Regions from separate parts of the Methylorubrum subtropicum genome, predicted to be linked through region 3. Evidence: riboswitches for the same ligand, from Rfam matches in the RefSeq annotation. Region 3 holds a riboswitch; each other region holds the start of a gene.

What was found. A riboswitch is a leader RNA that binds a small molecule or an ion and turns the genes downstream of it on or off. The one in region 3 is predicted to bind cobalamin.
Region 1: another riboswitch for cobalamin. It lies ahead of AAHG03_RS02385 (hypothetical protein); the one in region 3 lies ahead of AAHG03_RS24815 (TonB-dependent siderophore receptor).
Region 2: another riboswitch for cobalamin. It lies ahead of AAHG03_RS12385 (CbtB domain-containing protein); the one in region 3 lies ahead of AAHG03_RS24815 (TonB-dependent siderophore receptor).

Annotation. Positions count from the first base shown of each region.
Region 1 covers NZ_JBBXMW010000001.1:510,942-514,204, reverse strand. The annotation lists gene AAHG03_RS02390 (hypothetical protein) at 17-394, shown strand; gene AAHG03_RS02385 (hypothetical protein) at 437-1,252, opposite strand; cobalamin riboswitch at 1,372-1,578, opposite strand; gene AAHG03_RS02380 (RNA polymerase sigma factor) at 1,941-2,447, shown strand; gene AAHG03_RS02375 (FecR family protein) at 2,535-3,263, shown strand, end outside.
Region 2 covers NZ_JBBXMW010000007.1:207,535-210,797, forward strand. The annotation lists gene AAHG03_RS12370 (hypothetical protein) at 1-261, shown strand, start outside; gene cobO (cob(I)yrinic acid a,c-diamide adenosyltransferase) at 304-903, opposite strand; gene cobU (bifunctional adenosylcobinamide kinase/adenosylcobinamide-phosphate guanylyltransferase) at 900-1,421, opposite strand; cobalamin riboswitch at 1,514-1,705, shown strand; gene AAHG03_RS12385 (CbtB domain-containing protein) at 1,750-1,926, shown strand; gene AAHG03_RS12390 (CbtA family protein) at 1,955-2,713, shown strand; gene AAHG03_RS12395 (DUF1636 domain-containing protein) at 2,706-3,110, shown strand; gene cobW (cobalamin biosynthesis protein CobW) at 3,115-3,263, shown strand, end outside.
Region 3 covers NZ_JBBXMW010000029.1:16,973-20,235, reverse strand. The annotation lists gene AAHG03_RS24815 (TonB-dependent siderophore receptor) at 1-1,852, opposite strand, end outside; cobalamin riboswitch at 2,043-2,249, opposite strand; gene AAHG03_RS24810 (TonB-dependent receptor) at 3,098-3,263, opposite strand, start outside.

The DNA.
Region 1 (3,263 bases), on a different contig from region 3:
TGCAGGAGGATTGAACATGGCGAAATATCTGACGGCCGCGTGTGCCACCCTGGTCGCCACACTGAGCTTTTACGGCAGTTCGACGGAGGCGAGTGCCGGCTGCCGGGGATGCGGTCCGGTGCCTCCGGTCTATAATTATCGTACCGTCAACAAGGTCGTGAACAGGACCCAGTTTCGCGACGTGCAGCGCACGCATTACGTGCACAGAACCCGCCACATCTTCAATATCACGCGTGTGCAGCCTATCGTGCGCGTCCACACGGTCACGCGCGTTCACCATCACAGCGTCCCGGTGACCCACAACGTCAACGTCTCCCGGGTCCAGCATCTGCCGGCGCATTACGTGCATACAAGCAGCGTTCGCAACATTCAGCACGGCTGCGGCTGCAACTGAGATCCCGCATCGGCGGGCGGCGCCACGCCGCCCGTTGACGGGTCACTCGCGACTCGCCGTTTTCGGCCCGACCACCAGACAGGCCCTGGGGCAGACCGGCGCTCGACCGAGAAGCCGGCCGAGCGCCGCCTGCGGGCCGGCGCCGCAGAGCTTGCCGAGAAAGCTCCGGTCCTCGCTGCCGATCTCCGGAATGCCGCAGGAGGCCAGCATCGTGCGCTCCGCCTGATCCCACAGGGACACGAAGGCCGTCCTGATCGGCCGATCCCTGAGGGCGGTCCACGTCGCCGTGTTCTGTCCGGCCGCCTCCACGTAGAGCGCGACGAAGCTCATCAGCGCCGCCAAGCCGTCGCGATGGGACAGCTGCACATCGGGGTTGCGCCGGTCGGCCAAGGCGATGGCCGTGTCGAGATCGTGCGTGTAGGCGTTCAACTCGTCGAGCAGGTAGCGGAAATCGGACGCCGCGGTGGCGTTGCCCGGTTGCAGGTACGTGGAGACGAAGACGCTCGGGCGGAACTGGTGGGCGATCCTCGACGGTGCCGGCAGCGTCCTGTTCTCGGGCGGACGCTTCAGCATCCCACCCCCGATCAGCGGGTAGGCGTCCGCCTCGCCCGTGATGTGGTGCAGCGACTCGTGCACGGCCGTCGGCAGGCCGTACTGGGCGTCGTCGCAGTCGAGCCAAGCGTGGAAGAAGGCCTTGTCGCCGACCTGCTGGAAGACCGCGTAACCGTTCGGCGAGGCGGCTTTCAGAACCTTGATCGCTTGCGCCTTGCAGTCGCCGGCAGCCGCGGGCTCGGCGCTGAAAACGGCAGCCGCCTGCAAGGCGAGGCCGCACAGGACGGCCCGGACGACTCGGCGCATCTGTCGGTATCCCATGAGATGACGACGATGCGCGCGGGATGGTTAACGCATCGTTTCGGGCCGATGCTCTAAGACCTCGTTTTTGCCGCGCATTCTTTCGCCGAACCGGTATCCACTTCGTCGGAAAGCGCTCCGAGGCGGGTCTCCTGGCTCGCGGGTCGGGGGCCCGGCCTCGCCTTCCCGGTGCGCGGCACCAGTGATCCGGACGGCAGGGGTTCGCCGCTCACAGTTGCGGGGGCAGCTTCGGCCTCGCTCCGCAGAGCCCACCGAATTCCCTCTTTGCCCACGGACCGAAACCCGTGGGAACCTTGGCCCTGTCAACCGCGCCGATAGGGCCGGCCCGGTCGATACACTGTGGCGCATAATGCAACAGTATTACATCTTTTGTGGCCATCGGGACACAGGCGACTCGGCCCGCCGGTCGACCGGCGTCGCGCGATGGCTCGCCTCTCCTGTCACATCGATGCAACAGCGCTGCGAATTGAGTCCATCATTTTAATTATTCCAAATCATACCTTTCCGCCCCACAAAGTTTTCATTCGAAATGCCAACGTCTTGGCCGGCCGAAAAGACCAATTTGGAAGCTATTTAAACTATCCGACCATCTGCACAAGTCTTGCTTCATAGCTCACGCGACCGCAGGAGAACGACGGCGACGCGAGGGGCCGTGGGCGACAGGACTTGGGGAATGGACGGCATATCGGTCGATGCGCTTCATCGCCGCGAGGGATCGAAGCTGCAGCGCTTCCTCCTGCGCCGGCTCGGCAACCCGACCGACGCCGCCGACGCGACGCAGGAGACCTATCTGCGCATGCTCGCGGCCCTGTCGCGCACGCGGGTGGAGCACCCGACCGCGTTGCTGTTCCGGATCGCCCACAACGTCGCGCTTCGCACCCGCAACCGCCGCCGGCTCGAGCAAAGGCTGTTCGCCGACGAGGGCGAGGTGGACTTGGCGGAGGCCGTCGACGGCTTCGCGCTGCCCGAGCGGCAATCGATCGCGCGGCAGGAACTGAAGCGCCTCGCCGCAGCGGTCGATGAACTGCCGCCGCGCTGCCGCGAGGTGTTTCTGCTGAGCCGGTTCGACGGTCTCGCGAACGGCGAGATCGCGACGCGCCTCGGCATCTCGCGCAACATGGTCGAGAAGCACATCATCAAGGCGCTGCTGCAGTGCCGCCGCCGGCTCGACGATTTTTGAGACCACGACCTCAGGATGTCGGCGCCTCGTTGATCTAAAGGTCGGAGAACATCGCCGGGCACACGGCGGGATCCGGGGGGAGACGGCGTGGCCGGCAACGAAGATACCGACACGGGCGACGACCCGATCCTCGAGGCCGCCGCGGGCTGGGTCGCCCGCCTGTCCTCCGCCGATGCCACCGAGGCCGACCGGGCCGCGTTCGAGGCTTGGCGGGCCGCCGACCCGGCCCATGCCGGAGCCCATGCCGAGATGGAGAGCCTGTGGCGCCGGCTCGGGCAGTTGCCCGACCGCCGCCCGGCGCCGTCCGGGGCGCGGCGCGGGCGGGCCTCCAAGATCGTGCCGGCCCTCGCCGCCGCGGCCCTACTCGCGGGCGCCCTGTCCTACCAGTACGGCCTCATGGATCGCCTGCGGGCGGACCTGTGGAGCGGCGTCGGCGACATCACCCACGCGACGCTGCCCGACGGCAGCCGCGTCGATCTCAACACCGACACCGCCCTGGTGCTGCGCTTCACCGCGGGGGAGCGCCGGATTACGCTGCTGCGCGGCGAGGCGAGCTTCGACGTAGTGTCGGACCCGAGCCGGCCGTTCACCGTCGAGGCCGGGGGCTTGAGCGCGCGGGCGGTCGGAACCCGCTTCTTCGTGCGCGCCGACGGGAGCGACAGCCCGGTCGGCGTCGCCGAGGGCCGCGTCGAGGTCGCGGAGGCGGGCCGCCGGGCCCTGGTCTCGGCGGGCCAAGCCGTCCAGCGCGGCGAGGATTCCTCGCTGACCGCGACGGCGGCGAACGTGGAGCGCGGCCTAGCGTGGCGCGAGGGCCGG
Region 2 (3,263 bases), on a different contig from region 3:
AGCGGCCATGTCCTGATCGAGCAGATCTACGAGGGCCTGCGCCAAGCGCGCCGGTCACGCGACGAAGGGCGCGCTCCCCTGATGCCGCCCGCTCCCGGCAGTGAGGCCGCCAACGCCATCGTCGAGGCCGCGGAATTTCACGGCTTCCGTCGGATCGAGGGCTCCGATGCGTACCGAGCGAGCGGCGAGCAGATCGTCGCCCTGGTGACGGCAATGCGGGAGAAGAGCCTGCTGGAGACCCTCTCGGATCGCGAACCCTGAATGGGCGCGAGGCGCCCGCTCCTCGGGACCCACAGGGCGCCCTCAGAACTCGATCCCCTCCTGCGCCTTCACCCCCGCCGAAAAGTGGTGCTTCACGCTGCCCATCTCGGTCACGAGGTCGGCGGCCTCGATGAGCGCCGGCTTGGCGTTGCGGCCGGTGACGACGACGTGGAGGTCGGGCCGGCGGGCCTGCAACTCGGCGACGACCGACTCGAGGTCGAGATAGTCGTAGCGCAGCGCGATGTTCAGCTCGTCTAGGACGAGGAGGCGGATGCTCGCGTCCGCCATCAGGGCGCGGGCCTGCTCCCAGGCGTTGCGGCAGGCGGCGATGTCGCGGGCCTTGTCCTGGGTCTCCCAGGTGAAGCCCTCGCCCAGCGCGTGCCACGCGATCCGGTCGCCGAAGGCCTTGAGCGCGCGAGCTTCGCCGGTGTCCCAGGCGCCCTTGATGAACTGCACCACGCCGACCCGGTGGCCGCGCCCGAGCATGCGCAGCACAAGGCCGAGCGCGGCCGTCGTCTTGCCCTTGCCGGGGCCGGTGTTCACGATGAGCAGGCCCTTCTCGATCTTTTTGGACGCGACCTCGGCGTCCTGCACCGCCTTGCGCTTGGCCATCTTTTCGCGGTGGCGGTCGTCGTCGCTCATGAGCGATTCCCTGGATTCTCGGCGGAAGGTTTGACGGTGAGCGGCAAGCCCGCGACGGTAAGGACCACGCGGTCGGCCTCGCGCGCCAGCCGCTGATGCAGGCGCCCGGCCGCATCGCGGAAGCGGCGGGCCAGCGCGTTGTCCGGCACGATGCCGAGCCCGACCTCGTTGGCCACCAGCACCAGCGGCCCCGGCGCCGCCGCGCAGGCGCGGGCCAGGGCCTCGGTGGCGGCGTCGAGATCGGCCTCCGCGAGCAGGAGGTTGGTGACCCACAGCGTCAGGCAATCGACCAGGGTCGGCCCGGTCGAGGCCGCGACCGCTTCGGGCAACGCCGTCGGCACGTCGAGGGTCCGCCACTCGGCGGAGCGCCGCGCCCGGTGCTCGTGGATGCGCGCGCGCATCTCGTCGTCCCAACCTTGAGCGGTGGCGATGTAGAGCCAGGGCGCCGGGCAGGCCTCGATCAGCCGCTCGGCATAGGCGCTCTTGCCGGAGCGGGCACCGCCGAGCACCAGCGTCATCCGGTCGGGAGGGCGGGCATCCATGGGCGTCGGTTTGCACCGGAGGCGAGCGTTCACGCAATGGCGCTTTGCAAGGCGGCCCGGCGCGCGCTAGAAGCGAGCCATAGGACGGTGCCCCGGCAACGGGGTGAAAAGGGAATGCGGTGAGGGGAAACCCGAAACCGCAGCTGCCCCCGCAACTGTGAGCGGCGAGTTCCTGCCGAGAGCCACCGGGGCGACCTGGGAAGGCGGCAGGCGCGATACCAACCGCGAGCCAGGAGACCTGCCGTCCGGCACGAAAAACGTTTTCTCGAACGCCGCCGGTGGGGCGGCCGGAGCCCGTGACCCGATGACGACCGCGACCCTTCAGACCTCCGCCGTCCGCTCCGGCGAGGGCGCCCGCGCCCTGCTCGTCGCCGCCTTCCTCGGCCTCGGCCTCGTGTTCCTGGCGGGCTTCGCCCCGGCGAGCGTGCTGCACAACGCGGCGCACGATTTCCGCCACGCGCAGAACTTCCCCTGCCACTGACCGCTTTCCGACACGCGAAAGCGGCTCCATGATCACCCGGTTGCTGTCGGCGGCGCTCGTCGCCGGCTTCCTCGCGTCCGTCGTCGCGACGGGCCTCCAACTCGCCCTGACCTCGCCCCTGATCCTCCAGGCCGAGACGTTCGAGGGCGGGCATTCGCATGCGCACGCCCCCGTCTCGCTCACGCCCGCCTCGCTGATCGTGAAGGCGCATGCCCACGGCCACGGCGAGGCCGGCACCGAGGCTGAAAAATCCGACGAATGGCAGCCCGCGGAGGGCTTCCAGCGCATGGCCTTCACCGGCCTCGCCACGCTGATCGGCGGCGTCGGCTACGCGCTGCTCCTCGCCGCGGTGATGCTGGGCTTACGCCGCGAGCCGACCCCGCGCAGCGGGCTCACCGTGGGCATCGCGGGCTTCCTCGCGGTGGCTTTGGCCCCGGCCATCGGCCTGCCGCCGGAACTGCCCGGCATGGGCGCTGCCCCTCTCGTCCTGCGCCAGACCTGGTGGGTGATGACAGTCGCGGCGACCGGCATCGGCCTCTACCTCATCGCGGTGCGGCGGGTGCCGATTACGATTCTCGGCGGCCTGATCCTGATCGTCGCCCCGCATCTGGCGGGGGCGCCGCAATCGATCGACACGGTGAGTTCGCAGGTGCCGCCCGCGGTCGCGGCGCAGTTCGTGGCGCGCTCGCTCGCCATCGGCTTCGTGTTCTGGGCGCTGATCGGGCTGGCCTATGGCTGGGCCTGGGGCTTGTTCGGTCGCGAGGCGGGCGGCCGCGCGCATGCCTGAGGATCAGCCCGAGACCGTCCTCTCCGTCTGCACCACCTGCCGGGCTGCGGGCGACGCGTCCGAGCCGCGGGCCGGCGCCCGGCTGCTGGCGGCACTTCGCGCCGAAGCCGACCGCGAGCCGGTGCCGGGCCTGCGGATCGAGGGTGCCGAGTGCCTCTCGGTCTGCAAGCGGCCCTGCACGGTGGCGGTGGCCTCTCCCGGCCGCTGGACCTACGTCTACGGCGATTTCGACGCGCTGGAGCGCGCGGAGACTTCCGCCCGCACCATCTTGGCGGGCCTGCGCGACTACCAGAAGACGCCCGATGGGATCGTGCCCTGGCGCGCGCGCCCGGAGGCGTTCCGCAAGGGCGTCGTCGCCCGCATCCCGCCGCTGACCCCGACACGAGCGGAATCCTGACCCCATGGCCATCCTCGAAAAGATCCCCTGCACCATCGTCACCGGCTTCCTCGGGGCCGGCAAGACGACGCTGGTGCGCCACACCATCGAGCAGGCCCGCGGCCGGCGGCTCGCCGTCATCGTCAACGAGTTCGGCGATCTCGGCTTCGACGG
Region 3 (3,263 bases):
GGCTGCCCGAATGGCGCGGCACGTTGATGAGCGGCGTGCCGACCGGCAGGGCCGGATCCTCGGTCACCACGGCGTCGGCGTAGACGTAGCCCGCCAGGATCTTGACCTCCGGCGTGAGTTGACCCGCCGCCGTCAGTTCGATGCCCTGGCTGCGCACGCCGCCGACCGCCACGGAGATGCCGCTGCCGCTCGCTTGCGGCGTCAGCACGTTCTGCCGATCGACCCGAAACAGGGCCGCGGTCAGGCCCAGCGCCCCGCCGAACAGGTCGAGCTTGGCGCCGATATCGGCGCCGATGCCGGTCTCGGGCGCGAAGGGGCCGGATGCCGAGGCGGCGGCGGCGTCCGGGCCGATATTCGGCCGGAAGCTCGTGCCGACATTGGCGTAGAGGGCGAGTTCGGGCGTCGGCTGGTAGACGAGGCCGGCGCGGGGCGTGGCCGCGAAGTAGGTCTGGTCGACCTGGGAGCGCGGGGTGCGCTCGCGGAACGACTGCTCGAAGAAGTCGAACCGCGCGCCGACCAGCGCCTTCCATTCCGGGCCGAGCGCGATCTGGTCCTGCACGTAGAGGGCGGTGTTGGTGATCCGCTCCAGGTTGTTGCGGAAGCGGTCGATCGGCGGTAGCGCCTGCCCGTATTGCGGATTGTAGATGTCGATGGTGTAGGGGTTATTCGCGATGGTCGAGCGGTTGTAGACGACCCGGCTGTCGGTGCTCTCGCGCTCGAAGCCCACGAGCAGCGTGTGGCCGATCCCCGCCGTCTCGAAGCGGCCGACGAGTTCCGCCTGACCGATCGCCACGTCCCAGCGGTAGTCGCGCAGGTTGCGGTCGCGCGAGGCGATGCCCTTGTCGGTGATCGCGCGGATCTCGGCGGATTCGCCCTCCAGCGAGCCCGTATTGAAATAGGTAGCGAGCCGCATCTGCCAGTCGGCATCGAAGCGGTGATCGACCCGCACCTGCATCGAATCGTTGGTCTGATAGGTGCTCTGTCCCGGCTCGCCGAGGAAGCGCGAGATCGGGATGGCGCCGAGCCGCCCGTTGTTCACCGCGACGACGCCGCGGTCGAACACGATGCGGTTGCGCAGGAACTCGGTCTCGATCGTGATCCTCGTGTCGGGCGTGACCTGCCAGGAGATCACGGGCGCGACGAGCAGTCGGTCGCCGTCCACGAAGTCGCGAAAACTGTTCTGGCGACCCGCCGCGAGGTTGAAGCGGTAGAGCAGCGTGCCGTCCTCGTTCAGGGCGCCGCCGGAATCGAGCGTGCCGCGGAACTGCTCGAACGAGCCCCAGAGCCCGCCCATCTCGACGAAGCGCTCCCGCGTGGGCTGCTTGGTGATGATGTTGACGAGCCCGCCCGGATCGCTGCGTCCGAACAGGCCGCCGCCGGGGCCTTTCAGCACCTCGATGCGCTCGACGTTCTGGGCGTCGGGCGGGGGTGGCGTGCCGCGGTTGAGCGGAAAGCCGTTCTTGTAGATTTCCGAGGTGGTGGTGCCGCGGATGGCGTAGCTGAAGATCGACAGCCCGCCGAAATTGTTCTGCTGGGCGACGCCCGGCGTGTAGTTGAAGACGCGATCGACGCGGGTGGCGGCGAGATCGGTGATGACCTCCCGCGGGGCCACGGTGACGACCTGCGGCACGTCGCGCTGGGGCGTGTCGGTCTTGGTCGAACTGACCGCCCGGTCGGCCCGGTAGCCCGGGCTCGGCCCGATCAGGCCGATCGCGCCGGAGGCCGCCGTCCGTCCGGAAGGCGGCGCGTTGCCGGCGGCGCGACCCGTGCCCTCACCCTCGACCGAAATCTCGTCGAGCGTCGTGCTCTCCTGCGCGCGGGCCTCGAAGCCCGAGGCGCCGGCCGAGAGGATGGCGGCCAGAGCGAGGCGCGGGGCGCGGCGGCGTCCGGCGGAGGCCGCGGAGTTCGGGGCAAGCGGGTTCGAACGAACGGTCACCAAGTCGCTCAAGGTTGTCGAGCGGCGGCCGTGCGGGTGCCCTCGCGGGTGCCGGCTGGTTCAGCCGGGCCCGCGCCTGCGCTCCGCCGGGGCACCCCGCCCGAGAGACGTATCATCGCCCAAGGCAGGTCTCCTGGCTCGCGGGTCCGCACCCCGGCCTGGCCTTCCCGGTGCGTGGCACCAGTGACCCGGACGGCAGGGGCTCGCCGCTCACAGTTGCGGGGGCAGCTTCGGCCTCGCTCCGGAGAGCCCACCGAATTCCCTCTTCGCCCACGGACCGAAACCCGCGGGAACCTTGGCCCTTCGAACCTCGCCGATCAGGCCGGCCCGGTCAATGCGCTGCGGCGCACAATGCAACAATGTTACATATCCCGTGGCCAATGGGACACAGGCGGGCGCCAATCCTGTCCGCTCGAGCGGCGGACCCTGACCCGCAGGCCATACCTCGGGGCGGACCACTTCAATGGGGCGGATCAGTCAAGTCCGCAGTGACGGTGTCTCTTCCTGAGAGCCTGCTTGACAGGCTCATCCCAACACATCCCCTCATCCTGAGGTGCTGCGTGAGCGGTTTTGAGCGAGGGCTCCAGATGTCGCGCGATCCCTGGAGCCCTCCTTCGAGGCTACGCTTTGCTCCGCACCTCAGGATGAGGGGATTTGTTGGGATCACCGCAGCATCGCACTGTTTCGATCCCGATGAGTCAAATCAAACAGGCTCTCGAAGCCGTGCCCGGCCTACGCGATCCGACGTGGCCGGCGAAGACGAAGTTCGGGCCGCCGCCGTTTCATGGGGCCGTCCGGCCCGATCGGGCGTCGGTCGGCGCGGGCCGCGAGCTGGGGGTCGAGCCGCTCCTGCCCACGCTGTTCGGCCCTTGAGTTCCCAGACGACGCCCTTGAAGACTCCCTTGGACTGGACGACGCGGACCGCCATCGGCCAGGGGCCGCCCTCCGCGGGACGGTCCGCCAGGTAGAGGGCGATGTCGAGTTCATGCCTGGCCGAGCGCGTGGCATCGCGCTCGCTTGCGAAGGCGACCTTGCCGAAGGTGTCGCGCCAGAGTTGCCCGTCGAGTCGCAGCTGAACCTTGAACATCGTGGCACGACGCCTTTCCTGCTCGGGACCTCGGATGCAACTGGCGATGAAACTCGAAGACGGTGCCGGCCGCCTCAGTATTTGCGCACGACCGGCTCGACCGGCGGGGCCGGGGGCGGGGCGTTGAAGGTGTAGCGCAGGCCCCCGTAGATCGAGAGCGGCTGGGCGAGCGTGGTGGTGCGCGGATCGTTGATCTGGAAGCGGTTGGCCACGGGCCCACCTTCGACGTAGGTGCCGAAG